DNA from 3 places in the Arthrobacter sunyaminii genome. Region 3 is predicted to be linked to each of the others. Evidence: predicted binding sites of a transcription regulator. Region 3 holds the regulator's gene; each other region holds the start of a gene.
What was found. Region 3 encodes HrcA, which represses chaperone genes, less so after heat shock. Its sites were predicted from a motif close to TTNGCACTCGNNNNNNNCGAGTGCNAA; they were not measured.
Positions count from the first base shown of each region.

Region 1 (10,588 bases), 1.8 Mb from region 3:
GCTGTATATGTGTGGCGGGCGCCCCCGGAACCCGATGATCCCGAACGGATGGGGGAAGCGCTCGCCGCCGGCATGCGCTACATTCGGGCAGCGCCGCGCATCCGCCGCATCCTGCTCCGGACCGCTCTCTTCATGGCACCCGCGAGTGCACTGTACGCGCTGCTGCCGGTGGCCGCGAACGGGCACCTCCGGCTCGGGTCAACCGGTTACGGAGTGCTGCTGGGAGCGATCGGCATCGGCGCCGTCATGGGCGTGATTATGCTTCCCAGAGTGAAGGACCGGGTCCACGACAACCTGATGCTGGGCCTGTCCGCCGTTGTGTTTGGCGCGGCAATCATCGGCGCCGGTTTCCTGCCGGCAGTCCTGCTGGCCATCCTGCTGGTCCTTGCGGGAATTTCCTGGATCGCCACCTTCTCGATCCTCAACAGCGCCATGCAGCTCACGCTGCCCGAATGGGTGCGGGCACGCGGGCTGTCGGTCTACCTGATGGTGACCACCGGGTCCCAGGCCATCGGCGCCGCCGTTTGGGGCTCTTTCGCCACCGCGTTCGGCTACACCCCGGTGCTGGTGGCGGCCGGAACCCTGTTGGTGGCGGCAGGACTGAGCGTGGCCGTACTGCCGCTGCTGCCGCGCACCGGCCGGCTGGACCGGAGCGTCGCTGAGGCGGACCTGGGCATCGAAGCTGCTCAGGAACCCGCGCCCAACGACGGTCCGGTCACCATCCTCACGGCCTACGAGCTGGCCCCCGAAAAGGCTGCCGAGTTTGTGCAGCTGATGCATGAGGTGCGCCTGGCCAGGATGCGCACCGGTGCCCGGGACTGGGAGCTGGTGCATTCGGTGACGGATTCCCGGCAGTTCCGCGAGATTTACGACGTCGCCACGTGGCGGGAGTATCTGCGGCAGGAACAGGAACGCATCACGGGGGAGGACCGGAAGATCATGGACCAGGCGGCGCAGCTAGCCGAGGCAATACCCCGAACCCGCTGGTTCCTCCCGGCATCGGCTTAGCTTTCCGGTCAGTGTCAGCTTTTCGGTCAGCGTCAGTCCCGCGAATCCGTGGCCGCGAGCTGCTCGCGGACCAGCGGCGCAACTTCCGTGCCGTAAAGCCGGATGCAGTTCATCAGGTTTTCGTGCGGGAGGGTGCCCAGGCTGTACTTCATGTCGAAGCGGCTCAGGTCCAGTTCCTTGGCCACCCGGACAATCTTGGCGGCGACCGTTTCGGGGGAACCGATGAACAGTGCGCCGTCGGGGCCGGCGGAGGCCAGGTAGTCGCTGTGGGTGGTGGGGCTCCAGCCGCGCTCGCGGCCGATCCTGTTCTGCATGCGCTCGAAATGCGGCCAGGCTTCCTCCAGTGCCTGCTCGTCGCTGGCGGCAACGTAACCGGGGGAGTGGGCTCCCACCGGAAGCATCGGACGGCCGAACTGGGAAAGGGCCCGCTTGTACAGATCCACGAACGGGGCAAAGCGCGCCGGTTCACCGCCGATGATGGCGAGCATCAGGGGCAGTCCGTAATGGGCGGCCCGCACCACGGACTGTGGCGTGCCGCCGACGGCGATCCACGCCGGGAGTTCGCCTGACGCCGTAGGGGGATACACCCGCTGGTTCTGCAGGGGTGCCCGGGTGCTGCCATTCCAGGTCACTGGATTCTCGCTGCGCAGCCGGGTGAAGAGTTCCAGCTTTTCTTCGAAGAGCTCCTCGTACTGTGCCAGATCCAGCCCAAAGAGCGGAAAGGACTCCGTGAAGGAACCGCGGCCCAGGATCACTTCGGCTCGGCCGTTGGAGACTGCATCCAGAGTGGAAAAGCGCTGAAAGACACGGATCGGATCGTCGGAGCTCAGGACGGTGACCGCCGAACCCAGCCGGATCCGGCTGGTTTGTCCGGCAATGGCTGCCAGGACCACGTCCGGTGCTGAAACGGCAAAGTCCTCGCGGTGGTGTTCACCGACTCCGATGAAGTCAATGCCCACCGAATCCGCCAGGACGGCTTCGGCCACTACGTTGCGCAGCACCTGGTGCTGCGGAAGCCGCTCCCCGTCCGGGTCCGAGGTGACGTCACCAAAGGTATCCAGTCCCAGTTCCAGCTGCCGTCCCATATGAAGCCCGCCATTCCCTCAAAAGTTCATGTATTTGCATCTAGTCTAGCGGCACGGGCCATCCGGCCAAGCCATCTTGTTCCGGAAGGACCGGTGCTTCTTGGGAAAGTGATCTCACAGTGTCGAAGCCCCCGGATTTCATCCAGCCATGACACCAGCAGATAGACTGAGGGACGGTTCCCCGGGCGTTTTTCCGGAACCACTCCGGATCACCCGCAATGGTGCAAGCGATCAAGCGATCAAGCGATTAGTTGAGGTATTTTGCGAGACTTTAGTGCACGCCTGGCCACCGCCGACGAGATGGAAAAGTGGGACAGCCACGTGCAGTCCAACCCGTGCGGCGGGAACGTGCTGCAGTCCGCTTCCTACGCCGAGGTTAAGTCCCGCCATGGCTGGAATCCCATCCATCTGGTGTTCACGGGCCGCGGTTACACGACGTACAACCTGGCCATAGAGAAGAAGGTCCCCGGACTGGGCAGCCTCTGGTACCTCATCAAGGGCCCAGACGTCGCGGAGCCGGCCCACGTCCCCGAGGTCCTCGATGCGCTGCGCCGGTTTATCAAAGAAACCAAGAGGAACGTGTTCGCCGTCAAGGTGGAACCTGACATTGTGGACAGCCCCGAGGTGCGTGCCCAGTTCGAGGGTGCCGGCCTGGTGAAGACCTTCAACCTGCAGCCCAATGACTCCACGGCCCTTCTGGACACCACACCGGACACCGAGCAGCTGCTGAAAAACCTCTCCTCCCGCGGACGCAACGCGGTCCGCCGGGCCATTCGCGAGGGGGCCGACGTTCGGCGGGTCGAGCCGACCGAAGAGAATATGCGCATCATGTACCGGCTCATGAGCCACATCGAGGACCGTTCTTCGGCCCGGATGCGCTCCTATGAGTACTACCACCGCTTCTGGTCCAACTTCGTGGCGGCGGGCCAGGGCCGGTTCTACTTCGCGTTTGAAGAGGGCGAACCCACCGTCGGTGCATTTGTCATCGCCTACGGCAAGAAGGGAACCTACAAGGACGGCGGGTCCAAGCCCCGGCGTAACCAGTACGGAGACTCCCATCTGGTGCAGTGGACCGCGATCAACGAGCTGAAGGAAGACTTCGGCATTGAGCAGTATGACTTCTGCGGCACGCCCCCCAGCGACCAGCTGAAGAACAAGGAACATCCCCACCACGGCCTGGGCCTCTTCAAGACCAGTTTTTCCAAGACCGTCACGGACTTCGTGGGGTGTTATGACCTGGTCCTGGATCCGCTGCGGTACAAGATTTGGAACACCATCGGCGAACGCGTGGCGCGGCAGATTTACTGGCGCCGGCATCAGCAGCCGTTCTACTAAACAGGAAGCGCGCCTGAACGGAATCAGGCCAACAGAGGCGAAAGGGTGAGTCCTTTGGAGAACACGTCCGATGCAGACCGCCAAGAGCCTGCGCAGAATCCCGACCCACAGGTGGGACTGATCCCGGTCATTCGTCAGGGCGGACCTGCCGGGTCCGAACGGAAGAATCAGCCGGAACGCAAGAACCAGCCGGAACGCAAGAATCAGCCGGAGCGGCAGCCGGTACCAGGCAAAGCACCGAAGGCGCCGAAGGCACCCAAAGCGGCACCGAAAGGTGCCGCGGGTCTGCCCACAGGTCCTGCCGGCGTCGGCTTGCGCAGTACAAAGCCCAAACCCCCGCCCCCCACAACGTCCGTCATGCAGACGTCGCCGAAAGGGTCTTCAGGCGGGCTGAGCTCCGGACAGACCACGCCGGCAGGCCAGCCGCCGCGGAAGCCTCGGGCGCGCAAAACCGTTCCCGGCAGCCACCACCATCCCGGCAGCGCCAGCGCCCAGCGGCAGGACCGCTCATCGGCTGCTGCCAAAAGGATGCTGCGCCGCCTGGTCCAGGGTGAGACTCCGCCCACCCAGGCCATGTCCATTGTGGAGCGGCTGGCAGGCTCGCCGTATGCGAACCCCCTGGTGCGCACCGCCGGGCCGGATGCCTCCGCAAGGAAAACGCTTGATCTGGCGCTGGGGCTTGCCGAAACCATGTTCCGTTACGGTGCCGGCGCCCTGGAAGTGGAGACCGCCATCATCGCGGTCACCGCTGCCTTTGGCCTGGACAGCATCGAAGTGGACATCACCAACCAGTCCGTTCTGCTGAACTACTCGCCCAAGGACCAGACCCCCATTACCGTCATGCGGGTCGTGCGTTCCTGGACCAACAACTATGCCGGCCTCGGCCTGGTCCACCAGCTGGTCACGGACATTATCGACGGCGGTGTCTCCCGCGCCGAGGCGTCCAACCGGCTGAATGAGATCATGCACCGGCCAAAGCCGTTTCCGCGCTGGGCCGTGACCTTCTCCACCGGCGCCTTCGCGGCGGCGATTGTGGGATTCATCGGCGGCGGCCCGCTGGCCTCCCTAGTGGCTTTCGTCAGTACCTTCCTGGTCAGCTTGTTGCAGCGGGTGCTGGGGCGCTGGCGTGTTCCGGACTTCTTCACCACGGCCGCGAGCGGTTTCCTGGTCACGGCCCTTGCCATGCTCTTCTGGTCCATGGACGTGCCCATTTCGCCGGGCATCGTGGTTGCCGGAGGCATCCTTCTGCTCCTGCCCACCGGCCGCCTCGTCTCAGCTGTACAGGATGCGATCAACGGGTTCCCGGTCACCGCGTCGGGACGTTTCCTGTCCGCGTTCCTGACGTTCGGCGCGCTGGTGGCGGGCATCGCCGTCGCACTGGTGGTCGGGGCGCTGCTGGGTGTGCCGCGTCTGGATGTGACGCAGGTGGTGGGCTCCCAGTATCCGTTTGCAGTGACCCTGGTGCTGCTGGCCGTGGCGCTCGGGACCATCTGCGTGGTGGAGCAGTCGCCCATGAACTTGGTGCTCCCCACGGTCCTGACCGGGCTGGCCGGCTTCCTAGTATTCCAGCTCTCGGAGCTGGTGGGTGTGGGCCCCCGGCTGACACCGGCCGTTGCCGCGATCTTCATTGGCATGCTGGCACGGATGATTGCCCTGCGCATGGGTGCCCCGCAGCTGATCGTGGCTGTGCCGGCCGTGCTCTTCCTGTTCCCGGGGCTGTCCATCTTCCGGGCGATGTACGGGCTGAGCATCGGCTCCGACGACATCACCGTTGGTGCGGTGGGCATCTTCAACGCCCTTACGATTATCCTTGCGATCGCCGGCGGCGTGGTGTTTGGAGACAATCTGGCCCGCCCGCTGACCCGGAACCTCTCCGGCAACGACCGCCGGAACCGGCGCCGCTAGGCGTTAGACAGGCTGGACGTTAGACCGCCTGGACGTTAGGCAGGAAGAAAGAGCCCCGGACCGAGGGCCCCGGAAAGCAGGATCTAGAGGATCTTGCCGACCGGGGTCCTTTTTTCTGCCTGGAACGCGTCCTCTGTCCGGCCGGCCGCCCAATAGCCGGACAGAGAAACCTGCCGGCGCTCCAAGCCGCGGAGGCCAAAAAAGACATCCCGGAGGGCCTTCATCGCTTCGCGCTCACCGTGGGCAAAGACCTGCACATCGTTGCTGGTCCAGGGCGCATCGGCCACAGCGGCTGCCAGCAGGCCGGTGTTTCCTGCCGGGAGGTCGCCGCGGTACAGCCAAGTCACTGAGATACCTTCCGGCGTCTTCAGCGGCTGGCGGTCTTCGGGCCCGCCCACTTCCAGAAAGACCTGCCCGACGGCGGACGCGGGCAGCGATTCCAGCACGGCAGCCGTGGCCGGGAGCGCGGATTCATCGGCGGCGAAAAGGTACCAGCCGGCGTCGGGGTCTGGATTGAAGGCCCCGCCGGGACCAGTGAAGGAGAGGGTCTCACCGGCTGTGGCCCGGGCGGCCCAAGGTCCGGCGAGCCCCTCGTCTCCGTGGACCACAAAATCGATGGCGATCTCTGCGGCGGCGGAGTCGACGCTGCGGATGGTGTAAGTGCGCGACACCGGCCACTGTTCACGGGGAAACTGTTCCCGGAGTGCTTCGAGCTCCGCTGTTCCGTCCAGCGGCTTACCGTCCGGACCGAACCAGATCTTGCAGTATGAGTCGGCAAAACCATTGGCCGCAAATCGGGAGAAATTGGGTCCGCCGGCAATCACCCGAACCATGTGGGGAGTCAGCTGCTCCGTCCGCAGAACCTCCAGGACCAACAGCGGACGGGCCCGGCGGGGAACATCCTGCGCTGGCTTTGCGGCGGGCGCGGAAGGGTCAGGCATTTGGTTCTCCTAGATCAAAGGACGTTTTCTTTACCGTATCGCGCCGGCCGCCAGTCAATTGGCGAGGCGCCCTGTTGCTGCAACAGTTCGTTAACCCGGCTGAAGGGACGTGAGCCGAAGAATCCGCGCGAGGCGGAGAGCGGACTGGGATGGGCGGATTCGATCCTCGGGACATCATCGAGCAGCGGAACGATTGAACGGGCGTCGTTGCCCCATAACACGGCCACCAGCGGGGCCCGGCTCCCGTCAGCCAGGCGGCGGGCAACCACGCCCCGGACCGCGAGCTCGGTAATCTGCTCCCAGCCTCGTTTGCGGTGGGACCCTGCACTGCCGGCACGAACCGTCAGCACCCGGTTCAGCAGCAGCACCCCCTGGTCCGACCAGCAGCTAAGGTCACCGTGGACGCTGGGCGGTATCCCGAGGTCCGCGTGAAGTTCCTTATAGATATTGTTCAGGCTCCGCGGCAGCGGACGCACTGCAGGGTCCACGGAAAAGGACAGTCCCACGGCATGGCCGGGAGTGGGATACGGGTCCTGGCCGATCAGCAGGACTTTGACGTCTGCAAGGGGACGGGAAAACGCCCGGAGGATGTTCTCCGGCGCAGGCAGGACGGTGTGTCCGGACGCGCGCTCTTCCTGGAGTCCGGCAGCTATCCGGTGCAGGTCCTGGGCAGCGGGACCCAGTGCACAGGCCCAGTCCGGAGCCATGACATCACTGAGCGCTGCGGGGGCGGCGAACGGGAACGGTTTGTCGCCGGGCAGCTCGTGCGGCAGAGGAAAGAGCGTCGGGTCGCTTGAACTCACCCATCCAGCGTAGGCCGGATGCAGGGGAACGGGCTATTCCGGTAGGGCGGAAGACGCAAATGACAGAGCTGTTATTCACCAACTAACATGGGTGGTGAAACCGTCAACTATCTGGGAGCATTCTGTGGCCGAAACAACCGAAGCCTTCTCGCTTGACGGCGCGGTTGACCCCGACAGCCCGCTGGGGGAACAGGAACAGCAGATGCTGGCCTTGGAACGGGCCTGGTGGAAGTACGCCGGCGCGAAGGAACAAGCCATCCGCGAGCTGTTCGGCATGTCCGCCACACGCTACTACCAGGTCCTCAATGCGCTGATCGACACCGAGGACGCCCTGGCTCACGACCCTATGCTGGTCAAGAGACTGCGTAGACTACGAACAACCCGTCAGCGCGCGCGCACCGCCCGTCGTTCAGGCTCTGACGTCTAAACCGGCGCCACCTGAGACCAAGGACTGATACCTCACCATGAGCAATTACCCCCGGGATGAGTTCGACAAGGTTCCCGAAACGTCGTCGCGCCAGGGCGTTCACCGGGAACGGCTGATCCCTTCGCGCTCAAGCGGACTCGGCCTAATCATCACCGTTGGCGTACTCGCCCTGGTGCTTGGGGTGGCGGCTTACTTTGTCCTTCCCCGCCTGGGCATCGGAACGGACGACGGCGACAGGGCGCCTGCCGCAGATTCCTCCGCTTCCGTGGAATCCCCGGAACCGCAGGCCTCTGAACCCGGGCAAAGTACGGAACCAACCCCGTCCGCCACCGCTGCACCGAGTGCTGAACCCGCACCCACACCTTCCCCCACACCTTCACCCACGCCTGCCGCAGCGGACCGGAGCCAGCCCGTAGTGGTCTTGAACGGAAGCGGAATCGGCGGTTTGGGAGCCAGTGTGTCAGCCCGGCTGGGAGCCGATGGCTGGACTACGGCGCAGGTTGCCAACTGGGGCGGACAGCCGCTGCAGGGATCGATCATTTTCTACGGCACCGAGGACCAGCTGCCCAATGCCCAGGAGCTGTCGCAGCTGCTGGGGATTCCCACCGTCGTTCAGTCGCCGGACTTCACGCTGGTCACCGTGGTGCCCGGCCCGGGCTTCCAGTAGCAGCCAAACTGCCTCCTGCTGCGTAAATACTCCATAACAATCCTGCACAGCACCGGGCGCTCCGGCCTGCACTGGCTACAGTGAGTGCCAGCCGTACCGCGCAGGATCCGGAGCCGGCAGAAACAGCTCCGCGTTCCGGACTGCTCTGTGTGCCGCGGCCAGTTCCGCCATGATCACCGTGGCTGGACTTTCGCTCGCAAAAAAGGTGGGAGAAACGCACATGGCGCAGGGGATCGTCAAATGGTTCAACGGGGAAAAAGGCTACGGATTCATTACTGTGGACGAAGCTCAGACGGATGTTTTTGTGCACTGGTCGGCAATCCAGGCATCCGGATACCGCACCCTTGAAGAGGGCCAGCGCGTGGAGTTCGACATCGGCGAAGGCCAGAAGGGGCCGCAGGCTGAGGACGTCCGCACCGTGTAGCTGCCGGTGCCGGGCCGCCAATCCTATGACTGCCCTGCGGACACGGACACGGAACCCGTGGATGCTGTTGCCTGTGACGCGCCAAGCACCGAGCCGTGATCGCTTGCACTCAGTGTGCGGGAGTGCTAATTATTGACTTAGCACTCTTGCCGTATGACTGCTAAAAGCGGTCGGCGTTGAGTGAAAGAGCAAGCCACTGAGGTGAGGGCCTGCGGGAGCGTAAAGAGATCGCTCCTGTTGGCCCGTCCGTCGCGGGCACCGCAGTCTGGAATGCAACATCTAAGCACCCAGCATGACTGTTCCGGAAGGACGAAAGCCGTTATGGCCAAGATCATTGCATTTGACGAAGAGGCACGCCGCGGCCTCGAGCGCGGACTGAACATCCTCGCCGACGCCGTGAAGGTTACCCTCGGCCCGCGTGGCCGCAACGTTGTCCTTGAGAAGAAGTGGGGCGCCCCCACCATCACGAACGACGGCGTATCCATCGCCAAGGAGATCGAGCTCGACGATCCCTACGAAAAGATCGGCGCAGAGCTGGTCAAGGAAGTTGCCAAGAAGACTGATGACGTTGCCGGTGACGGTACCACCACGGCAACGGTCCTCGCCCAGGCACTGGTCAAGGAAGGCCTGCGCAACGTTGCTGCGGGCGCCGACCCGCTGAGCCTGAAGCGCGGCATCGAGAAGGCTGTCGAAGCTGTCACGGCCGAACTCCTCGCCTCCGCCAAGGAAATCGAGACCAAAGAGCAGATTGCTGCCACGGCTTCCATCTCCGCCGGTGACCAGCAGATCGGCGATCTGATCGCTGAGGCGCTGGACAAGGTTGGCAAGGAAGGTGTTATCACCGTCGAGGAGTCCAACACCTTTGGCCTGGAGCTTGAGCTCACCGAAGGCATGCGCTTCGACAAGGGCTACATCTCCGGTTACTTCGTCACCGACGCCGAGCGCCAGGAAACGGTCCTCGAGGATCCGTACATCCTGATCGTGAACTCCAAGATCTCCAACGTGAAGGACCTCGTTGCCGTTCTCGAGAAGGTCATGCAGTCCGGCAAGCCGCTGCTGATCATCGCCGAAGACGTCGAAGGCGAAGCCCTGGCAACCCTGGTGGTCAACAAGATCCGCGGCACCTTCAAGTCTGTTGCCGTCAAGGCTCCGGGCTTCGGCGACCGCCGCAAGGCCCAGCTGGCTGACATTGCCATCCTCACCGGTGGCCAGGTCATCGCCGAGGAAGTTGGCCTGAAGCTGGAGAACGCCACGCTGGACCTGCTGGGCAAGGCCCGCAAGGTGGTAGTCACCAAGGACGAGACCACGATCGTGGAAGGCGCCGGTGACCCCGAGGAAATCGCGGGCCGCGTCAACCAGATCCGTGCGGAAATCGAGAACTCCGATTCCGATTACGACCGCGAGAAGCTGCAGGAACGCCTGGCCAAGCTGGCCGGCGGCGTTGCAGTCATCAAGGCCGGCGCTGCAACTGAAGTTGAGCTCAAGGAGCGCAAGCACCGCATTGAGGACGCTGTCCGCAACGCAAAGGCTGCCGTTGAAGAAGGCATCGTCGCCGGTGGCGGCGTGGCCCTCATCCAGGCCGGCCTGAAGGCTTTCGCAAACCTGAACCTCGAGGGCGACGAAGCAACGGGCGCCAACATCGTCCGCGTTGCCATCGACGCTCCGCTGAAGCAGATCGCCTTCAACGCCGGCATGGAGCCGGGCGTCGTTGTCGACAAGGTCCGCGGCCTGCCCGAGGGCTGGGGCCTGAACGCTGCCACGGGCGAGTACGAAGACCTGCTGGCTGCCGGCGTCAACGACCCGGTAAAGGTAACCCGCTCTGCCCTGCAGAACGCGGCTTCCATCGCCGGTCTGTTCCTCACCACCGAAGCCGTTGTTGCCGACAAGCCTGAGAAGGCTGCTCCGGCAATGGGCGGCGGCGACGACATGGGCGGCATGGGCGGCATGGGCGGCTTCTAGCCCCCACGCCGATTCGTTCCCAAGGGCCGCCATG
Region 1 is NZ_CP076456.1:543,545-554,132, forward strand. It holds gene KG104_RS02495 (MFS transporter) at 1-1,008, shown strand, start outside; gene KG104_RS02500 (LLM class flavin-dependent oxidoreductase) at 1,041-2,093, opposite strand; gene KG104_RS02505 (lipid II:glycine glycyltransferase FemX) at 2,355-3,428, shown strand; gene KG104_RS02510 (threonine/serine exporter family protein) at 3,786-5,333, shown strand; gene KG104_RS02515 (siderophore-interacting protein) at 5,417-6,274, opposite strand; gene KG104_RS02520 (uracil-DNA glycosylase) at 6,289-7,077, opposite strand; gene KG104_RS02525 (DUF3263 domain-containing protein) at 7,202-7,504, shown strand; gene KG104_RS02530 (LytR C-terminal domain-containing protein) at 7,542-8,171, shown strand; gene KG104_RS02535 (cold-shock protein) at 8,392-8,595, shown strand; gene groL (chaperonin GroEL) at 8,917-10,554, shown strand.
Region 1: groL (chaperonin GroEL) is a predicted target of HrcA. The motif match lies at 8,733-8,759, and genes of this name have one in related genera.

Region 2 (10,588 bases), 800 kb from region 3:
GTCGAGGGTGCCGCACCGGGGATCGGCGCCGGCGGCCGGGCCTATCTCAGGAGCGTGGAGCGGGCTGCGGCCACGTGGGTGCAGCTGAATGCGCACTATCGCGGTGACGGCGCCGAGGAAATCCAGGACGCCTTCGGGGCAGTTCTGCCCCACGCAGGCCTGCTGGCGCAAAGTGCGGAGCAGGCCACCGGCGTGCTGGCCGAATTTGCGGAGGGAATCCGGGCGCTTGTGGCTCAGCGGGATGCGTTGATGGTGCAAATTGATGCAGCCAACTGCGCCCTGCTCGAGTCCGCGGACCAACCGGATCAGAATACGGCATCCACGCTGCCGTCAACGGAGCTTCTGCTGCGCGCAGCAGCGGATTCCGCCGCCGTCCTGGCCCGGAACTACACCTTGTTGGAGGAAGCGACGGCGGGCAAGCTGACTGCCATCGTCCTGGGGGACCATAACCTCACTAACCTCATCACGGACCGGACAGGCACGGTGGCTACGGGGGCCGCGGGTAAACTCGCCGGCTTGCCCTCGTCACGGCGGACTGTCGTGAAAATTTCAACCCCTTCCCCCGTCTACGTCCGCTATGAAACCGAGGCTGAACGAGTGCGGTACATGGCACGCGGACGATGGGTGACCGACGGCCGCTGGGCGCTGGTGTCCGCCAACATGTTGGAACTCAGGCCCAAAGTCAGCACGGTGCTTCATAAGCACTCGCGCGGCTACAGGAATCGGGTGGAGGCCAACAGAGCGAAGTGGGCGCCGGACATGGGCGGGTTGCACGAGCTGACTAAGACCGCTGCTGCTTTCAGAGTGGGCGGCGGAATGCTGTCAGTGGCAACGGCAGGATTTACGATCGCCGATGAGCGGCAGGATGCCTATAACGAACTCCTGCAGGCCCATCCGGACATGGACCCTGACGAGCTGAACGAGCGGGCGGACTCGGTGGGAGCGGTGAAGGGCAGTGCCAAGGCCGGAATCGATCTTGCGGCGGCCGGGACCGGCGCCCTCATCGGGAGCGCAATAGGGGGACCGGCGGGGACAGTGGCAGGTGCCGCGATCGGCATCGGTATTTCGGTTGTCACCTCCCTCGAATTCGGTTTCCTGGACAACCGCACCATCAAGGATGCAGCCGCGGACACTGCCTTGGACCTGGTGGACGGTTTCATGGAATCAAACCTGATGAAGTCTGACGCGGGCAAGGCGGCACGGGGAGCAGCGGATGCGGTTGCCGACTGCTGGAACAAGCTCTTTGGCCGATAGTCCGGGCTTCACACCAATGCAGTGCTCAGCTAGGCAAGGGATGAGACATGGAAACTGAAACGAACGACTGGGCACTCTTCGCCGTTATGTTCCCCTTCGGGCTGCTGCTCTTCGTCGGCGGATTGCTGGTCTACAAACAAAAGATGGTGCCCCCGGCGCTGGATGACCGGTTCCCTGGAAAGCACTCGCTCGCCTGCACCTTCCTGGGCATGTGGCTCATGCTTCTGCCGGCTTCGAACTTCCGGGAAATAACCTCCAGCGACATCATTTTTGTTCCCTATGCCCTGCTGACGTTCGCCTGCCAGGGCATAGGGATGCTTGGCTGGCTCTGGATGCCCAAGTTTATGCAACCGGCGTGGTTGAAGGAGGCTGACCGGCTCAAGGCCCGCGGCAAGGTTCGGCGCATCAGGCAGTACGTCAAGGGGAAGGACAAACGATGACGGCGGCTGCCCAGGGATTCAGCTACGAGCGCCTGCACGCTTTCAACCTGCCGCGTCCGGATGGCTGGGAGCGGGTCGAGACGGAAGCCGGGGTCCTGGCAGTAGCTCATCCGCCGGTGACGGATGGAGACTTCCGGCCCAACATGGTGTTGCGCGGGGGACCGGCAGACGGGATTTCCATTGCCCGGTTCGCGACGGCGGCACTGGCCTCAACGCTCGAGGAGTTCCAGGACGTTCGGATTCTCTCCAACGATCTCTGGAGTCCGGAGGCGTTGGGCACGGAGGGCAGCGGCCGCAGGCAGCGGTTTGTCCACCGGGCAGGCCGGCATCCGGTCTGCGTGGACCGCTGGATCTGGATGGATGACGGGTTCGTCATGGAGGCAACCGCTAGCTACACCATTGAGCAGCACACCGGAATGAAACTCCTGTTTGAACAGATGGTCCGGGATATCCGGATCAACACCGCCGTCCGGGATATGCCCGGTAGCCAGGCCGTCCGGGAGGGCCGGCGTGACATCGATCGGATAGCCCCGCAGGAGCCCCGGCTGGATGATTATGCCTCCCGGTGCGCGGGTGCCGAGTTGGAGGATTTGGGCAGCATCGCTGCAGCACAACCCTATCGGGAAGGCGGAAGGCTGCTGCCGATTCCGGCCCTGGAACTGCTCGATACGCTTTTGGTGAGGGACCGGTTGGGGCGGTTTCAACGGAAGGATCCGTCTGTGGCGACGCTCCAAGCCGCAGGTCTGCTTACGGCTGCAGCAAAGCTGACTCCGGCAGGGGAACAGTTCCTCCTGCCCGTCCGGAAGCTGGATGCTTCCTTTCAAGTGGAAGCATCCAACGCAGCGGGAGGCTCAGTGCTGCAGGCCTGGATTGGCGGCGGACTTGGGAAGATCACTGCCGGGCCGTCGCTGTTCCCGGCTGCGTCGGCGGCCTTTGAACCCGATGATGTAGCCGCCAGCATTATGCAGGCCAACATGGTGCCTAAGCGGATTGCAGACTGGGCAGGTCTTTCTCCGGGCTGGAGTATCCCGCACGAGCCGGTGGTGCTGGGCATGGACCACTATGAGGCCCGGCTCAAGTCGGCGCGGACCCCGGCACCGAAGACCCTGGATCAAGCTGCGGGGCAGATGTGGCAGCAACCGTGGGCCGAATGGCAGATCCTGAACGAACAAACCGGCGGGTGGTTCGGCTGGGTGAACGCCGGGGCGGCCGGGCAATACCGGCTTTCACCCGGTGATGGATATCAGGAGCAGGGCCGCACCGTGCGTCTCGAACCCATGTCCTCGGCCGTCGTCTGGGACATGCTGGTGCGGTTCATCCACGCCGCTGTGGAAGGGATTCCGCTCCGGTTGCCCGAGGTGCCGGGCTTCAACGGCTAGGCGAAGTACACGCCTATCCGGTTGCCCTCGATCTCTTCGATCCGGATATCGATTTCGTAGATATCCTTCAGGACCTCGGGCCGCATGATCATGGACGGCGGCCCCTGGTGCAGGAGCCTGCCGTTGGCCATGGCAATAATGTCGTCGGAATAGCAGGAAGCGAAATTGATGTCGTGGATGACCAGTACCACCGTCTTGCCGAGCTCGTCGGTGAGCCGGCGCAGCAGCCGCATCATTTCCACGGAGTGCTTCATGTCCAGGTTGTTCAACGGCTCATCCAACAGCAGGTAGTCGGTGTCCTGGGCCAGCACCATGGCAATAAATGCACGCTGCCGTTGACCGCCGGAGAGCTCGTCAACAAACCTGTCCGCCAGATCCGACAGGTCCAGGAAAGCCAGGGACTGCTCTATCTTCTCCCGGCACACCGACGTCGGACGCCCGCCGTTGTGCGGGTACCGTCCGAAGCCGACCAGATCGCGAACGGTCAGCCGCACGGTGAGATGGTTGTCCTGCCGCAGGATGGCCATCTTCCTGGCCAGGTCCTTACCCGGTGTTTTCACGACGTCGAGGCCGTCCACAGTCACCGTTCCCGCGTCAGCGGGCAGCAGGCGGCTGATCATAGAGAGCAGCGTGGACTTGCCGGCACCGTTGGGGCCAATGATCGAGGTAACTCCGCCTTCTTTGATATGGCAGCTCACCTCATCAACAACGGTGGTGCCGGCATATTTTTTGGTGACGCCGTTGACGGAGATCATTTGATGGAGCCTTTCAGGAGCAGGATCAAAAAGACGATCCCGCCGACAAATTCAATGACAATGCTCAGGGCTGTATCGAACGCAAACACGCGCTCCAGGACCAGTTGGCCGCCCACCAGGGCAATGATGCCCAGCAGCACTGCGATGGGGACAACAGCGGCGTGCTTGAAATGCGAACAAAGCTGGTAAGCCAGGGAAGCCACCAGCAGACCGAAGAAGGTAACCGGCCCCACCAGAGCGGTGGACACCGCAACGAGCACCGAGCAGATCACCAGCACCAGCGTCACCGTGCGTTTGTGGTTGATGCCCAGGTTGATCGAGGTTTCCCGGCCCAGCGACAGCACATCGAGTGAGTGCCGCAGGCGCCAGGCCGGAACTGTAACGATGGCTGCAGCGATCAGCGAGTAGCCAAGCAGCTTGGCGTCGACGTTGTTGAAGGACGCAAAAAACAGGTCCTGCAGGATGATGAACTCGCTGGGCTCGATCAGCCGCTGCAGCAGCGAGGACACACCCCGGAACAGCGTGCCCAGCACAATGCCCACCAACAGCATCAGATGGAGGGACTTGCCGCCGCCGGTAAAAAGCCACCGGTACAGCAGGAACGAGAACCCCACCATCAGGGCAACTTCCATGCCGTAACGCAGCGGATCGGACATGGCGAGGACAAGGCCGCCGCCGAGGGTGAACACCAGGATGGTTTGGATCAAGACGTACAGGGCGTCGAAGCCCATGATCGAGGGCGTCAGGATCCGATTGGCGGTGACAGTTTGGAACAATACGGTGGAGACGCCGACGGCGTAGGCCACCAGGATCATCGAGCCCACCTTAACGGCGCGGCGCGGAAGGACATAGCCGATGTTTCCGCGCAGATCGATGGTCATGAAGACCACGACCAGAGCGGCTGCCGCCAAGGACAGCAGGATGATCCAGAACCGGGGGGAGAGGTTGCGCACCGGACGGCGGCGCTGCACGGTAAGTGCGGAGGGAAGGGCGCTGACTGGACTGCTAGGCACGGGCGGAGCGCTTTCTCAGGAGCAGGTAAAGGAACAGGGCGCTGCCAATGGCGGAGACGATGACCCCCACCGGAATTTCATACGGGTAGCGGATGGTCCGGCCGATGATGTCGCACGCCAGGACGAAGCCGGCCCCGAAAATGGCGACCCACGGTATGGCCCGGCGGACGTTGTCCCCGATCATCAGCGAGACCAGGTTGGGAACGATCAGGCCCAGGAACGGCACCGAGCCGACGCTGACAACCACGACGGCGCTGATCAGGGACACGATGATGAGGCCCAGCGTCATCACCCGGTTGTAGTTCAGGCCCAGGTTGGTGGTGAACTCCTGGCCCATGCCTGCGACGGTGAAGCGGTCAGCTGCCAAATAACCGATCAGGGTCAGGGCGCCTACAATCCAGAGCAGTTCGTAGCGCCCGCGCAGTACGCCGGAGAAATCTCCGACCATCCAGGAATTCAGGGTCTGCAGCAGGTCGAACCGGTAGGCGAAGAACGTGGTCACAGCCGCAATAACGCCGCCAAGCATGATTCCCACGAGGGGAACGATCAGCGTGTTGCGCAGCGGAATCCGGCGCAGGACCAGAAGGAAGAGGGCGGTCCCGGCCACGGCGAAGACGGTTGCGGTGGACATTTTAAGGAACAGCGAGGCCCCCGGCAGGAACACCGTGACCACCAGGATGCCCAGGGAAGCGGACTCCACTGTGCCCACCGTGGACGGCTCCACGAACTTGTTGCGGGCCATCAGCTGCATGATGAGACCGGCGACGCTCAGCGCCATCCCGGCAAGAATGATGCTCAGGGTCCGGGGAACCCGGCTGATCCAAAAGATGTCCCACGCGTGTTCATCGCCGGAGAGCAGGCCGGGAAGCGAAACGTCGCTCACGCCGACAAACATGCTGACAACGGCAAGCACCAGGACAGCTGTTCCTCCCAGCAGAAGCTTGGCTCCGGGGCCGAGGAACCGGCGCCGGCCGGAAACAGCAGTGGCCCCGGCGGCTGCCGGGGCGGTGGGGATTAGCGCAGTGGTCATGGTGCGTTCCGTCTCCCCCGCCGGCCGGCCCTGCTCCCGGAGGGGAGGAAGGCCGGCCGGCAAGGATTGGCAGGTGGGCTGGACGGTTAGGAGATGCCGTCCTGAACAGCGCTGACCATGGAGTCAACATTGTTCAGGCCGTAACCCACGAGATACCAGCTGGAGGAATCGAGCATGGTGATGCGGTCATTCTTGGCGGCCTTGGTGCCCATCACGAGTTCGTTGTCCAGTACAGCGGAGGCAACTTCACCCGCATTGCCCACAGCGACGTCGCGGTCGATGACAAACAGGTTGTCCGGGTTGATCTCGGCAACGTATTCGAAGGACACGGATTCACCGTGCTGTGCTTCGGACTTGATGTCGGCAGCGGTGGCAACCCCAAGGACGTCATGGATCAGGCCGAAGCGTGAACCTTCACCGTAAGCGGTCATTTCGCCGCCGCTGGTCATGATGATGAGGCCGTTGCCGGCGTCGGCGGCGGTTGCCTTGGTGTCTTCCACCTTGGTCTCGAGTGCAGCGAGCTTCTCTTCAACTTCGGCTTCCTTGCCGAAGATGTCACCGATGATCTCGGTGTTGGAGATGAAGGAATTCCACGGATCCGCAGCGTCGGTGCTGAGGTTGATCGTGGGCGCGATCTTGGAGAATTCTTCGTAGGAGTCAGCGGTGCGGCCGGACATGATGATCAGATCGGGGGCGCCGGCGCTGATGGCCTCGAAGTCGGGCTCCTTCATGCTGCCGATCTTGGTGTAGTCATCGGAGCCGTACTTGGAGAGGCTTTCGGGGAAGTTTGCGGCGGGAACGCCGTCAACCTCGATACCCAGGGCATCCAGGGTGTCCAATGCGCCGAGGTCGAACGTGTAGACAGTCTCCGGGTTCACGGGAACTTCGGTGGTGCCCTGGGTGTGTTCAACGGTAACCATGGTGGGCTCGGACGCATCGGCGGTGGCGTCCGCGTTGGCCGAACTGTCTGATCCGCAGGCGCTCAGGGCCAGGAGGGAGGCGAGGGCGGTCCCGGCGACAAGGCGGGACTTGAGGGTTTTCTTCACGTCAGGGGCTCCAGCTGTTCGGGTCTATCGTCCGGCCCGGCGGGGGAGGCCCGCCAATAGGACACAGATGTTTGCGTATTTAGGACATATAAATGTTTGCTAATTTTGCGCGCCTTTGAAAACTACAGGGTTAGGTGAGGCTAAGCAACTTTTATGTCCCGGTGAGCGGGCTTTGGTTACGGGGCATCATGACGCGGCAAAGTAAATTGGCACTCACCTTGACCGAGTGCCAGCCCTTGCATAAAGTCGGAGCTAGCACTCTCCCTGTGAGGGTGCTAATTCCTGAGGGAAGCGCCAACCGGCACCGCGACGACGGCCAGCGCCCACCGACGGTCCCTATCCGTTAGTAACTACGCAAAGGAGAGCCCGAGTGTCGGTCTCTATTAAGCCCCTTGAGGATCGCATTGTTGTCCGCCCCCTCGAAGCCGAGCAGACCACTGCTTCCGGCCTCGTCATTCCGGACACTGCAAAGGAAAAGCCCCAGGAGGGCGAAGTTGTTGCAGTAGGCCCCGGCCGCGTTGACGACAACGGCAACCGCGTTCCCGTGGATGTTTCCGAAGGTGACGTTGTCATCTACTCCAAGTACGGCGGAACCGAAGTCAAGCACGGCGGCTCCGAATACCTGGTGCTGTCCGCCCGCGACGTACTGGCCATCGTCGTTAAGTAGTTGAAAAAGGAAGACCCCGGCCAATCTGGCCGGGGTTTTCTGATGCAGGTGCAGATGTAGCTGTCGGAAAGGACACACACATGGCAAAGCAATTGGAGTTCAACGACTCCGCCCGCCGCTCGCTGGAGGCCGGCGTCGACAAGCTGGCCAACGCCGTCAAGGTGACCCTCGGCCCGCGCGGCCGCAACGTAGTGCTCGCCAAGACCTGGGGCGCTCCCACCATCACGAACGACGGCGTGACCATCGCCCGTGAAGTCGAGCTGGATGATCCGTATGAGAACCTCGGTGCCCAGCTGGCCAAGGAAGTAGCCACCAAGACCAACGATGTCGCCGGTGACGGTACCACCACCGCCACGGTGCTGGCTCAGGCCCTGGTCAAGGAAGGCCTGCGCAACGTTGCTGCAGGCGCCGCTCCGGGCCAGCTGAAGCGCGGCATGGAGACGGCCGTGGAAGCGGTAGCTGCACGGCTGCTGGAAAACGCCAAGGAAGTTGAGGGCAACCAGGTTGCCCACGTAGCTGCCATCTCCGCCCAGAGCATGGAGATTGGCGAACTGCTGGCCAAGGCCTTTGACACCGTCGGCAAGGACGGCGTCATTACGATCGAGGAATCCTCCTCGACGCAGACCGAACTGGTCATCACCGAAGGCATGCAGTTCGACAAGGGCTACCTGTCCCCGTACTTCGTCACTGATCCGGAGCGCCAGGAAGCCGTCCTCGAAGACGCGCTGATCCTGATCAACTCCGGCAAGATCTCCTCGGTTGCCGAGTTCCTGCCCCTGCTTGAAAAGGCGCTGCAGACCTCCAAGCCGCTGTTCATCATTGCCGAGGACATTGAAGGCGAAGCCCTGTCCACCCTGGTGGTCAACAAGATCCGCGGCACCCTGAACGTGGTTGCCGTCAAGGCACCCGGATTCGGTGACCGCCGCAAGGCCATGATGCAGGACATCGCCACCCTCACGGGTGCGCAGGTTGTCTCCCCGGATCTGGGCCTGAAGCTGGACCAGGTTGGCCTTGAGGTGCTGGGCTCCGCCCGCCGCATCACGGTTACCAAGGACAGCACCACGATTGTCGACGGAACCGGCTCCGAAGCCGACGTCGCTGACCGCGTGGCTCAGATCCGTGCCGAGATCGAGCGCACGGACTCCGACTGGGACCGCGAGAAGCTGCAGGAACGCCTGGCCAAGCTCTCCGGCGGCATTGGCGTCATCAAGGTTGGCGCAGCCACCGAGGTGGAGCTCAAGGAAAAGAAGCACCGCATCGAAGACGCCGTGTCCTCGACGCGTGCGGCCCTGGAAGAGGGCATCGTGGCCGGCGGCGGTTCCGCACTGGTCCACGCTGCCAAGGCCCTGGACACCGACGCGGAGGTGCTGAAGCTGGAAGGCGACGCCGCCACCGCCGTCGGTCTGGTGCGCCGCGCCCTGGCACAGCCGCTGCGCTGGATCGCCGAGAACGCGGGCGCCGAGGGCATGGTTGTTGTCGCCAAGGTCACTGACCTTGAGGTCAACAACGGCTTCAACGCCGCGACGGGCGAATACGAGAACCTGATCGAGGCCGGCATCATTGACCCGGTCAAGGTCACCCGTTCGGCGCTGCGCAACGCCGCATCCATCGCCGCCCTGGTCCTCACCACCGAGGCACTTGTGGTGGAGAAGCCTGCCGATGACGAAGAAGATCACGGCCACCAGCACTAGGTGACACAGAGGCCCCGGCGCTGCAGCAGTATTTTGCTGCGGCACCGGGGCCTTTTGCATGCCCGGCTGTGAGTGATGCCACCAGTAAGGATTTGGAATAGGGACCGGCGGTCTTTCGTTTTAGGATGTAAGGAAGCCAGCCGGTCCTTTTTCCGGCGTTTTCCCCATCCCTCCGGTCCTTCCGCGAAAGAGGCGCAGTTTTGAGCCAGCAGTCCACAGAGCATGACCCGTTCGGCTTCATCGGCCTGACGTACGACGACGTCCTGCTGCTGCCCGGCCCCACGGACGTCATTCCGTCCGAGGCGGACACCTCCTCCCGCCTGTCCAAGCGGATCACCGTCCAGACACCGCTGCTTTCGGCCGCGATGGACACGGTGACCGAATCCCGCATGGCCATCGCCATGGCACGCCAGGGCGGACTCGGTGTCATCCACCGCAACCTGTCCATCGCAGACCAGGCCGAGCACGTGGACCGCGTCAAGCGCAGCGAATCAGGCATGATCACCAACCCGGTGACCATCTCCCCGGACGCCACCCTGCAGGAACTGGATGACCTGTGCGCCCACTTCCGTGTCTCCGGCCTGCCCGTTGTGGATGCGGACGACAAGCTGCTGGGCATCGTGACCAACCGCGACACCCGTTTCATCCCGCGTGCCGACTACCCCGCCCGCAAGGTTCATGAAGTCATGACCCGCATGCCGCTGATCACCGGCCGCGTGGGTATCAGCGCCGAAGAAACCGTGGAACTGCTGGGCAAGCACCGCATCGAGAAGCTGCCGCTGGTCGACGACGACGGCCGCCTGCAGGGCCTGATCACGGTCAAGGACTTCGACAAGGCCGAGCAGTACCCGCTGGCCACCAAGGACGAGGAAGGCCGGCTGCGTGTCGGCGCCGCGATCGGTTTCTTCGGTGACGGCTATGAGCGTGCCATGACACTCGTTGACGCCGGCGTGGATATCCTCGTCGTGGACACCGCCAACGGCCACAGTGCAGGCGTGCTGGACATGATTGCCCGCCTGAAGAAGGACCCGGCGGTGGCGCACGTGGACATCATTGGCGGCCAGGCAGCCACCCGCGAAGGTGCCCAGGCCCTGATCGACGCCGGCGCCGACGCCATCAAGGTGGGCGTGGGTCCCGGATCCATCTGCACCACCCGCGTGGTGGCCGGAGTGGGCGTTCCTCAGATCACCGCCATCTACGAAGCTGCCAAAGCCGCCATCCCGGCGGGCGTGCCGGTGATCGCCGACGGCGGCCTCCAGTACTCCGGCGATATCGGCAAGGCCATCGTTGCCGGCGCAGACACCGTCATGCTG
Region 2 is NZ_CP076456.1:3,125,805-3,136,392, reverse strand. It holds gene KG104_RS14110 (hypothetical protein) at 1-1,254, shown strand, start outside; gene KG104_RS14105 (hypothetical protein) at 1,302-1,694, shown strand; gene KG104_RS14100 (hypothetical protein) at 1,691-3,073, shown strand; gene KG104_RS14095 (iron ABC transporter ATP-binding protein) at 3,070-3,828, opposite strand; gene KG104_RS14090 (iron chelate uptake ABC transporter family permease subunit) at 3,825-4,841, opposite strand; gene KG104_RS14085 (ABC transporter permease) at 4,834-5,871, opposite strand; gene KG104_RS14080 (siderophore ABC transporter substrate-binding protein) at 5,958-6,917, opposite strand; gene groES (co-chaperone GroES) at 7,288-7,584, shown strand; gene groL (chaperonin GroEL) at 7,665-9,275, shown strand; gene guaB (IMP dehydrogenase) at 9,476-10,588, shown strand, end outside.
Region 2: groES (co-chaperone GroES) is a predicted target of HrcA. The motif match lies at 7,124-7,150, and genes of this name have one in related genera.

Region 3 (9,490 bases):
CATGCCGTGGGAGGTCGACGGCGAGTCCTACGCGCTGAACATGATCGACACCCCCGGCCACGTGGACTTCACGTACGAGGTATCCCGTTCCCTGGCCGCGTGCGAAGGCGCCGTGCTGCTGGTGGACGCTGCCCAGGGCATCGAGGCCCAGACCCTCGCGAACCTGTACCTGGCCATGGAAAACGACCTCACCATCATTCCGGTCCTCAACAAGATTGACCTCCCGGCAGCGCAGCCGGAAAAGTACGCCGAGGAACTGGCAAAGCTGATCGGCGGCGATCCGGCGGACGTCCTGAGGGTCTCCGGCAAGACCGGTGTTGGCGTCGAAGCCCTGCTGGACCAGATCGTCCGCGAGATTCCGGCACCGCAGGGTGACCCCAATGCTCCCGCCCGTGCCATGATCTTCGACTCCGTCTATGACACCTACCGCGGCGTGGTCACCTATGTCCGAGTGATCGACGGCTCGCTGTCTCCGCGTGAACGCATCCAGATGATGTCCACCCGGGCCAGCCATGAACTCCTCGAAATCGGTGTCAGCTCGCCGGAACCCACCCCGTCCAAGGGGCTGGGCGTCGGCGAGGTGGGCTACCTGATCACGGGCGTGAAGGACGTGCGGCTGTCCAAGGTTGGCGACACCGTCACCAACCTGGCTAAGCCTGCCGCTGAATCGCTGCCCGGTTACGCCGATCCCAAGCCCATGGTGTTCTCCGGGCTGTACCCGATCGACGGCGCCGACTATCCGGTGCTGCGCGACGCGCTGGAAAAGCTGATGCTCAACGATGCCGCGCTGGTCTACGAACCCGAGACATCGGCGGCGCTGGGCTTCGGCTTCCGCGTGGGCTTCCTGGGCCTGCTGCACCTGGAAATCACGCGTGAACGGCTCGAACGCGAGTACAACCTGGACCTGATCTCCACTGCGCCCAACGTGGAGTACGAGGTGACGCTCGAGGACAAGAAGGTCGTCACCGTCACCAACCCCAGCGAGTACCCCGAAGGCAAGATCAAAGAGGTCCGCGAGCCGATGGTATCGGCCACGATCCTGGCCCCCAACGAATTTGTCGGCGCCATCATGGAACTGTGCCAGGCCCGCCGCGGCGTCCTGGGCGGCATGGATTACCTCTCCGAGGACCGGGTGGAAATCCGGTACCGCCTCCCGCTGGCCGAGATCGTGTTCGACTTCTTCGACATCCTCAAGTCCAAGACCCGCGGCTACGCCTCGCTGGACTGGAAGGCCGACGGCGAACAGGTGGCCGACCTGGTCAAGGTGGACATCCTGCTCCAGGGCGAACAGGTGGACGCCTTCAGCTCCATCACGCACAAGGACAAGGCCTACTCCTACGGCGTGATGATGACCGGCAAGCTGCGCGAGCTCATTCCGCGCCAGCAGTTCGAGGTCCCCATCCAGGCTGCCATCGGCTCCCGGATCATTGCCCGCGAATCCATCCGCGCCATCCGCAAGGACGTGCTCGCCAAGTGCTACGGCGGTGACATCAGCCGTAAGCGCAAGCTGCTGGAAAAGCAGAAGGAAGGCAAGAAGCGCATGAAGATGGTGGGCCGCGTGGAAGTTCCGCAGGAAGCCTTCGTGGCAGCACTTTCCTCCGACGAGTCCAAGGACAAAGCCAAGAAGTGACACCCAGCGCACTACCCCTCGGAGACCCGGCACCCGCCGACGGTCTCCTGCCCGCCCAGGCAGCGGACGGAGCGGCGGACCGGAATTTTGGTCTGTATGTCCACATCCCGTTCTGTTCCGTCCGCTGCGGCTACTGCGACTTCAACACCTATACCGCCACGGAGCTGGGCGGCGGTGCCTCGCAGGCAGCCTACGGCGGCACTGCGGAGCAGGAAGTCCGGTTCGCTGCGCGCGCACTCACTGCCTCCGGACTGCCGCACCGCCCGCTGAAGACGGTGTTCTTTGGCGGCGGTACGCCCACGCTCCTGCCCGCGGAGGACCTGACGGGCATCCTGAAGACGGCCATTGATGCCTGGGGGCTGGAACCGGGCGCGGAGGTCACCACGGAAGCCAACCCGGACTCGGTGACCCCGCAGTCCCTCCAGCTGCTGGCTGACGCCGGGTTCACCCGCGTGTCTTTCGGCATGCAGTCCGCCGTGCCGCACGTGCTGGCAGTGCTGGACCGCACCCACACGCCGTCGCGCGTTCCGGAGGCAGTGAAGTGGGCGCGCGACGCCGGACTGAACGTGAGCGTTGACCTGATTTACGGCACGCCGGGGGAGTCCCTGGAGGACTGGAAGGTTTCGGTCAACGAGGCGCTGAGCTACGAGCCGGACCACATCTCCGCCTACGCCCTCATCATCGAAGAGGGCACGAAACTGGCCGCACGCATGCGCCGCGGTGAAGTGCCGCCGATCGACGACGACGACCACGCGGACAAATACCTCGTGGCCGACGAGCTGATGACGGCGGCCGGACTGTCCTGGTACGAGGTCAGCAACTGGGCGCGTACACCCGCGGACCAGTGCCGGCACAACCTGGCCTACTGGCGCAGCGACGACTGGTGGGGCATCGGCCCGGGCGCCCATTCTCACGCCGGCGGCGTGCGCTGGTGGAACGCCAAGCATCCCACCGCCTACGCCCAGCGGATTGCCGCGGGGGAGTCACCCGCCGTCGGGCGCGAAACCCTGGATGCCGAAACCCGGTACGTGGAAGACGTCATGCTGCGCACCCGCCTGGCTGAAGGCCTGGAACTGTCCCGGCTCAAGGATTCGGGCCGGCTCGCCGTGGCGGGTTTGATGGCCGACGGTTTGGTGGACGCGAAGGCCGCCCTGACCGGCCGCGTGCTGCTGACGACCAAGGGCCGCCTGCTGGCGGACGCCGTCGTCCGCCGCCTGCTGCCGGACTAGGTCCTATTGCCGGACTGAGGTCCGCCGCCGGGCTGATCCAGTCCCGGCCTTACTGGATGCGGCGCAGGTTCAGCGGGTAGCGGTAAGGCCGTCCGCGGTTGCATTCAATGCCGGCGACCACTGAGGAAACCGCGATGGCAACCCACAGCAGGGCATTCAGGATGGCGAAGACCCAGCCGATCACCGGAATGAAGGACAGCAGCCAGGCGACCATGGCGATGATGGTGGGAGGAAGCGTGAAGTTAAGCGCTTCCTTGGATTCCTGCGCCGTGAACGGGCCGCGGTCGCGGAATACCAGGTAGATGATCATCGAGGGGATGAAGCCCAGAATGCCGCCGAAGTGCGCCATGGTTGCCCACTGGCGGTCCTCGGAAGCGGTGAGGGGCAGCGCGTTGGCCGGTGCGCCCTGATAGGGGGGACGCTGGGCCGGACCCCGGTCGTCGGGGCGGTGCTGGTCATTTTGACGGATGTTCGACACTGCTGTTTCCTTTTGACTCTGGACGCCTGGCCCGGTGCGGCGGTGCGGACTGGGGCCGTCCGGCTGCTGCATATCTCATCTAGGTTACTGGCTGGAGGAGCTCCAGCCCGCAACGGCACGGCGGTGGAGCCGCTAAGGGACGGTCAGGAAGTCGATAACTTCCTCCACCCGCCCCAGCAGCGACGGCTCCAAATCGGCATATGAATTGACGCTGCCCAGCAGTTTCTTCCAGCCCATGGCAACATCGGTGTGGTCCCGGTGCGGCCAGCCCAGGCCTTTCAGAATGCCCGTTTTCCAGTCCTCGTGGCGGGGCACCACGGGCCAGGCTGCCAGGCCGATGGTCTGCGGCTTGATGGCCTGCCACACGTCCACGTACGGATGGCCCACAATCAGCACGTTCCCGCGGGCGCCCGGAACGGCCATGGCTTCGGCAGCTATCCGTGACTCCTTGGACCCGGACACCAGATGGTCCACCAGGATGCCCAGCCGGCGTCCGGGGCCCGGGCTGAAATCCTTTACAGCGGAGGCAAGATCATCCACGCCGTGCAGGGGCTCGACGACGATGCCCTCCACGCGCAGATCATCACCCCACACCTTTTCCACCAGTTCCGCGTCGTGCTTTCCCTCCACCCAGATGCGGCTGGCCCTCGCGGTGCGCGCCCGGACGTTGTCCACCCGGACAGAGCCCGACGCCGTCCGCCGGGACACCGGGGCCGCAGCCTTGACAGCCGGAACCACCTCGACGGGCTCCCCGTCCAAAAGGAATCCGAACCCCAGCTCGAAGGACTTCGTCTTGCCGCGCCGGTCCTCCAGGACCATCAGATGCAGGCCGCCGGACTTCTCGACGCGCACCACGGCACCAACCCAGCCGCTGTGCACGTCTTCAAGCACGAGCCCGATCTCGGCGCCGACTTTGGGCAATACCCGCCGGGCCGGGGCGCTAATGTCCTGCGGGCCCCACGAAAAATTCGACACGGGTGTATCCCTCACTCTGATTGCGGTTGGTTCCTGCGCGGATTCGGCACGTGCGGGCACGGGCTCCTCAATGCTAGCAACGCCGCCGATCCGTATTAGACTTAGCACTTGGGCAGGGTGAGTGCTAACCAGCCCGGCGCCAATCCGCATGCCTGTTCGGCACCGCTGTCAGGACATCAGCACCGGCAGGACATCAGCAAGGGAGGGAAAACCATGAGTGAGCCACGCAGACTCGAGGTGCTCCGGGCCATTGTTGAGGATTACGTGCATTCGCGCGAACCCGTTGGATCCAAAGCACTGGTGGAACGCCACCAGCTGGGAGTGTCCAGCGCCACCATTCGAAATGACATGGCGGCCCTTGAAGAAGAGGGCCTGATTGTCGCACCTCACACTTCCGCCGGACGCATCCCCACCGACAAGGGTTACCGCCTTTTCGTGGACCGGATATCAGACGTCAAACCGCTGTCCGCCGCAGAGCGCAAAGCTATCCAGACCCTGCTGGAGGGTGCAGAGGATCTCGATGACGTCATGGAACGGACCGTCCGGCTGCTCTCGCAGCTAACCAACCAGGTGGCTGTGGTGCAGTATCCGCATCTCGGCAACGCCAAGGTCCGCCACATCGAATTTGTCCTGCTGGCGCCGGCCCAGGTGCTGGTGGTCCTGATTTCCACCACCGGACGGGTGGAGCAGCGTGTCATCACGGTTCCGGACCAGGTGACCGAGCCGGACCTGCTGGAGCTGCGGCAGCATTTCCTGTCCGCACTCAGCGGCACGCCGCTGACCCGGATAACCGGACAACTGGCCGACTGCCTCGTCCAGGTTCCTGCCCCGAAGAGGCGGAACGCCGCGGCGCTGGCGCACTGTCTGGAGCAGCTGGCCGGAATCAACCGGGAAGACCGCATGGTCATGGCCGGCACCGCCAATCTGGCCCGTTCCACAGTAGACTTTCCCCTGACGATAGGCCCCATCCTGGAGGCACTTGAGGAACAAGTCGTCATGCTTCGGTTGTTGTCCGAAATGGAGCAGGACGCCAGAGGTGTCTCGGTGCGGATTGGACGGGAGAACCCGCATGGATCCCTTTCAGAGGCATCAGTCGTAGCCACCGGTTACGGACCCGATTCTTCGGCAAAGGTGGGGGTGCTCGGACCAACCCGCATGGACTACCCCAACACCATGGCCACAGTGCGCGCCGTGGCCCGTTATCTTTCCCGAATACTGAACAACTAAAAAACGTTAGACGAATACAGCAGCATTACGCCGGTTGCCGCCGCCCGCGGGCGACAGCAGCCGGTGGACGCCTCCGGACGGAGGGCGGCGCGGTAACAACGCGGATACTGCCAATTACAGGAAGCGATGTGCACGAGTGAGCGATCACTACCAGGTCCTGGGTGTCGGACGCGACGCCACGGGCGAAGAAATCAAGAAGGCGTACCGGAAGCTTGCCCGCAAGCTCCACCCGGACGTTAACTCTGCTCCCGGAGCGCAGGACGAGTTCAAAGCCGTCACCCACGCCTATGAGGTGCTCGCGGACCCGCAGAAACGCCGCATCTATGACACCACCGGCAACGAGAACGGCAACGACAACGGCTTTGGCGGCGGCGCCGGCTTCGGCGGCCAGAACTTCGGCTTCCAGGACATCTTCGACACCTTCTTTGGCGGCGGCGGAGGCGGCGGCCGGGGACCGGCTTCACGGACGCGCCGCGGCCAGGATGCGCTCATCAATGTGCGCATCGATCTGAAGGATGCCGTCTTCGGCACCAACAAGAAGATCGAGGTCGACACCGCGGTCACCTGCCCCACCTGCGACGGAAGCTGCTGCCAGCCGGGAACCTCACCCCGGACCTGCGACATTTGCCACGGATCCGGCCAGGTACAGCGTGCCGTGCGCTCCATTCTCGGCCAGGTTATGACCAGCGCGCCGTGCGGGTCCTGCCAGGGCTACGGAACCGTTATCCCGGACCCGTGCCACGAGTGCGCCGGCGAAGGCCGCGTGCGCAGCCGCCGTACCCTGAACATCAAGATTCCCGCCGGTGTAGCCACCGGCACCCGCATCCAGCTGGGCGGACAGGGCGAAGCCGGTACGGCCGGCGGACCCCAGGGCGACCTGTACGTGGAAATCCGGGTAAATGCCGATCCTACCTTTGTCCGCGAAGGCGATGACCTGCACGCCACGCTGACCGTGCCCATGACGGCGGCGGCGCTTGGGTCCTCCATCAACTTCGAGACGTTCGACGGCGACCGGGAGATTGCGGTTAAGGCCGGCACTCAGTCCGGGGAAGTCACCACCCTCAAGGGACTTGGCGTGACCCATCTGCGCGGCTACGGCAGGGGAGACCTGCTGGTCCACCTGCACGTGGAAACCCCGCAGAAGCTGGATGCGGAGCAGGAAGAACTGCTGCGCAAGCTGGCGCAGCTGCGCGGTGAGGAATATGCCGAGGGTCGTCTGGCCGGCAGCGGCACCGGCGTCTTTGCCCGGCTGCGGGACCGCCTGGGCAACCACTGACATGACCAACCCGATCTTCTTCGGTGACCCGGATGCCGTCCGGGCCGCCGGGGCCGGTTCCCTTTTTGTCCTCGAAGGGGCTGAAGCCCACCACGCAGTTGCCGTGAAACGCCTGGCGCCCGGGGAACCGGTGGATATCGTGGACGGGTCCGGACGCCGGCTCACGGGTACGGTTGCCGCTGCCGGGCCGTCCCGGCTGGAGGTTGCGGTGGAGTCCGTCACCGAGGAAAACGAAGCGGCAGATACGCTGGTGCTGGTTCAGGCCCTCGCCAAGGGAGGCCGGGACGAGCAGGCCGTTGAGGCAGCCACCGAGCTGGGCGTGCAGGCGGTGATTCCGTGGCAGTCCGAGCGGAGCATCGTGCGCTGGCGTGCCGACAAAGCCGCCAAGGGGCAATTGAAGTGGCAGGGCATCCTCACGGCGGCGGCCAAGCAGTCCCGCCGGTCCCAGATCCCGGTAGCCGAAGAAATGCTCGATACCAAGGCGCTGGTGCGCAGGCTGGCGGATGTGGACCTGGTGCTTGTGCTTCATGAAGAGGCCGACGGCGCGCTGGTACCGGCGGTGGAGCAGGCACGGCGCCGCTGCGGCGGCCGGCCGCTGAGCATTGCCGTGGTGGTGGGACCCGAAGGGGGAATCAGCGGCGCTGAAGTTGAGCTCCTGCGTTCCGAAGGGGCCGTGGCGGTCCGGTTGGGGCAGCACGTTCTTCGTTCATCCACCGCAGGTCCGGCGGCGCTGGCCGTCCTGAATTATGCGCTCGGCCGCTGGTAAAGCCGGGCTAATTCACGTCGGAATACACGGTGACGCGTTTGGAGTCCTCATCGGCCCGTTCAGCCCCGTGGAAAACGCTTACGCTGTATTCGCCCGGCGCCAGATCAACGCTGAAACTGTAGAGGGATGTGCCGCCGGTGGGTGCCTCCAGTTCGGCATAACCGGTCTGGACGGCATCCTCGGCGGGCCGGCCGTCAACAATCGGCTCGACACGCCAGGACACCTGGCCGCCTTCCGACACTGCGGTTCCGTGAACCCGCAGCGAAGGGCCGGTTCCGTCCCCCTGCTGCGGATCAATGATCCAGATCGGGGCCATCAGTGAAGCATCCCGCTGGAGCTGCCCTTCCAGGCGCTCATGCCCGAATGCCCGGTAACCTGCTTTGCCGTCCACCAGAAGCACCACTGAGGGCTCATACTTCACCGTGGTAAGCCCGGCGTTTGAAGCCGCAGCGGTTGCCGTATACACGAGCTGCTGGACGGCGCGGTGCGCCATGCCGGCATCGAGGGAAGTCTTGAAAGCGTCCGAGGAGATATCAACCGTGATCACGTTCTTGCCGGATATTGAGGCTGTGACGCTGCCGGCTTTGCTCCAGGGATTGAAGTAATCCGGATCAGCCGGTTTGTCGGACGTCATGGCAACTACAGCCTCGACTATCGGATCACCGCTCGTTTCGCTGGGCTGGAACTCCCGGTAGAGGTGAACATTTGAACCGTTCACTCCGAGCCAGTAGACCGGAAGCCGTCCCGGCGCCGGCTTTCCTTCCGAAGGAGCCGTAACGCTCAGCGGGGCGGACACGGAACCTGCAGCCTCATCAAAGGGCGTAGGCATGGAGGTGGTGGGGGTGGCTGCGACTACGCCGCAGCCACTGAGGAGGAGTGAAGATGCTGCGAGCAGGCCCAGGGCGATCCGGCGGTGCGGCAGGCGCCGTTGCGGTGCTTCATGCAATTTTCTGTCCTCCTTTCGCTGAACGGTCATCCCCAGCTTGGCACATGCGAAAGGCCGGATTTGCGCTCTTAACCGTCCTGCGACCGGACTGAGACCCGATTGAGACCCGGCGTCCGGAGCACCAACCGTGTTGTCGGCCGCCCGCCGCGGCCGCATCCGGCACAGGCGGACAAAACGGCTCACCGGCTGGAGCAGACGGTGAGCCGTGGTATCAAGTAATATTGAAGTGCCTGTCTTAACTTGCCGAGCTCCCGATTGCCGGTCCCATAACTTGTTAGGCCGGGGCACCACACCAAGCACAAACAACTCACTCTTCAAAAGGGGCGATGAAAGGCCTGGGAAGGCCGAATATATGACTGAATCCTCAGGAATTGGCACCATCGGACTGGATCGCCAGACCATCATCTTTGATTCCACGGAACACATGGTCCAGTCTCTGGGTGCCAACGACGAGGCGCTCAAGATCATTGAGTCCGCTTACCCGGAGGCCAATCTTCACGTCCGCGGCAACGAGCTTTCCATCTCGGGACCCGCTGCTGTTGTTGAACTGACCCTCCGTCTCGTCAACGAAGTTCGGATCCTGGCACGGAGCCAGACCAAGGTCACGCCCCAGTTGCTGGAGCAGTTGATCACCATGCTCCGGGACCAGAGCGCCCAGCGCCCGGCGGAAGTCCTGACGCAGAACATCCTCTCCACCCGCGGCCGCACCATCCGTCCCAAGACGCTGAACCAAAAGAACTATGTGGACGCGATTGATGAAAACACCATTGTGTTTGGAATCGGACCGGCGGGCACCGGCAAAACTTACCTGGCCATGGCAAAGGCCGTGCAGGCGCTGCAGCAGAAGGAAGTCAACAGGATTATCCTGACCCGCCCGGCTGTCGAAGCCGGCGAACGGCTTGGCTTCCTGCCCGGAACGCTGAGCGACAAGATCGATCCGTACCTGCGTCCCCTGTATGACGC
Region 3 is NZ_CP076456.1:2,321,895-2,331,384, reverse strand. It holds gene lepA (translation elongation factor 4) at 1-1,630, shown strand, start outside; gene hemW (radical SAM family heme chaperone HemW) at 1,627-2,859, shown strand; gene KG104_RS10395 (DUF4870 domain-containing protein) at 2,909-3,328, opposite strand; gene KG104_RS10390 (DUF3097 domain-containing protein) at 3,470-4,312, opposite strand; gene hrcA (heat-inducible transcriptional repressor HrcA) at 4,526-5,539, shown strand; gene dnaJ (molecular chaperone DnaJ) at 5,676-6,815, shown strand; gene KG104_RS10375 (16S rRNA (uracil(1498)-N(3))-methyltransferase) at 6,817-7,581, shown strand; gene KG104_RS10370 (GerMN domain-containing protein) at 7,589-8,527, opposite strand; gene KG104_RS10365 (PhoH family protein) at 8,880-9,490, shown strand, end outside.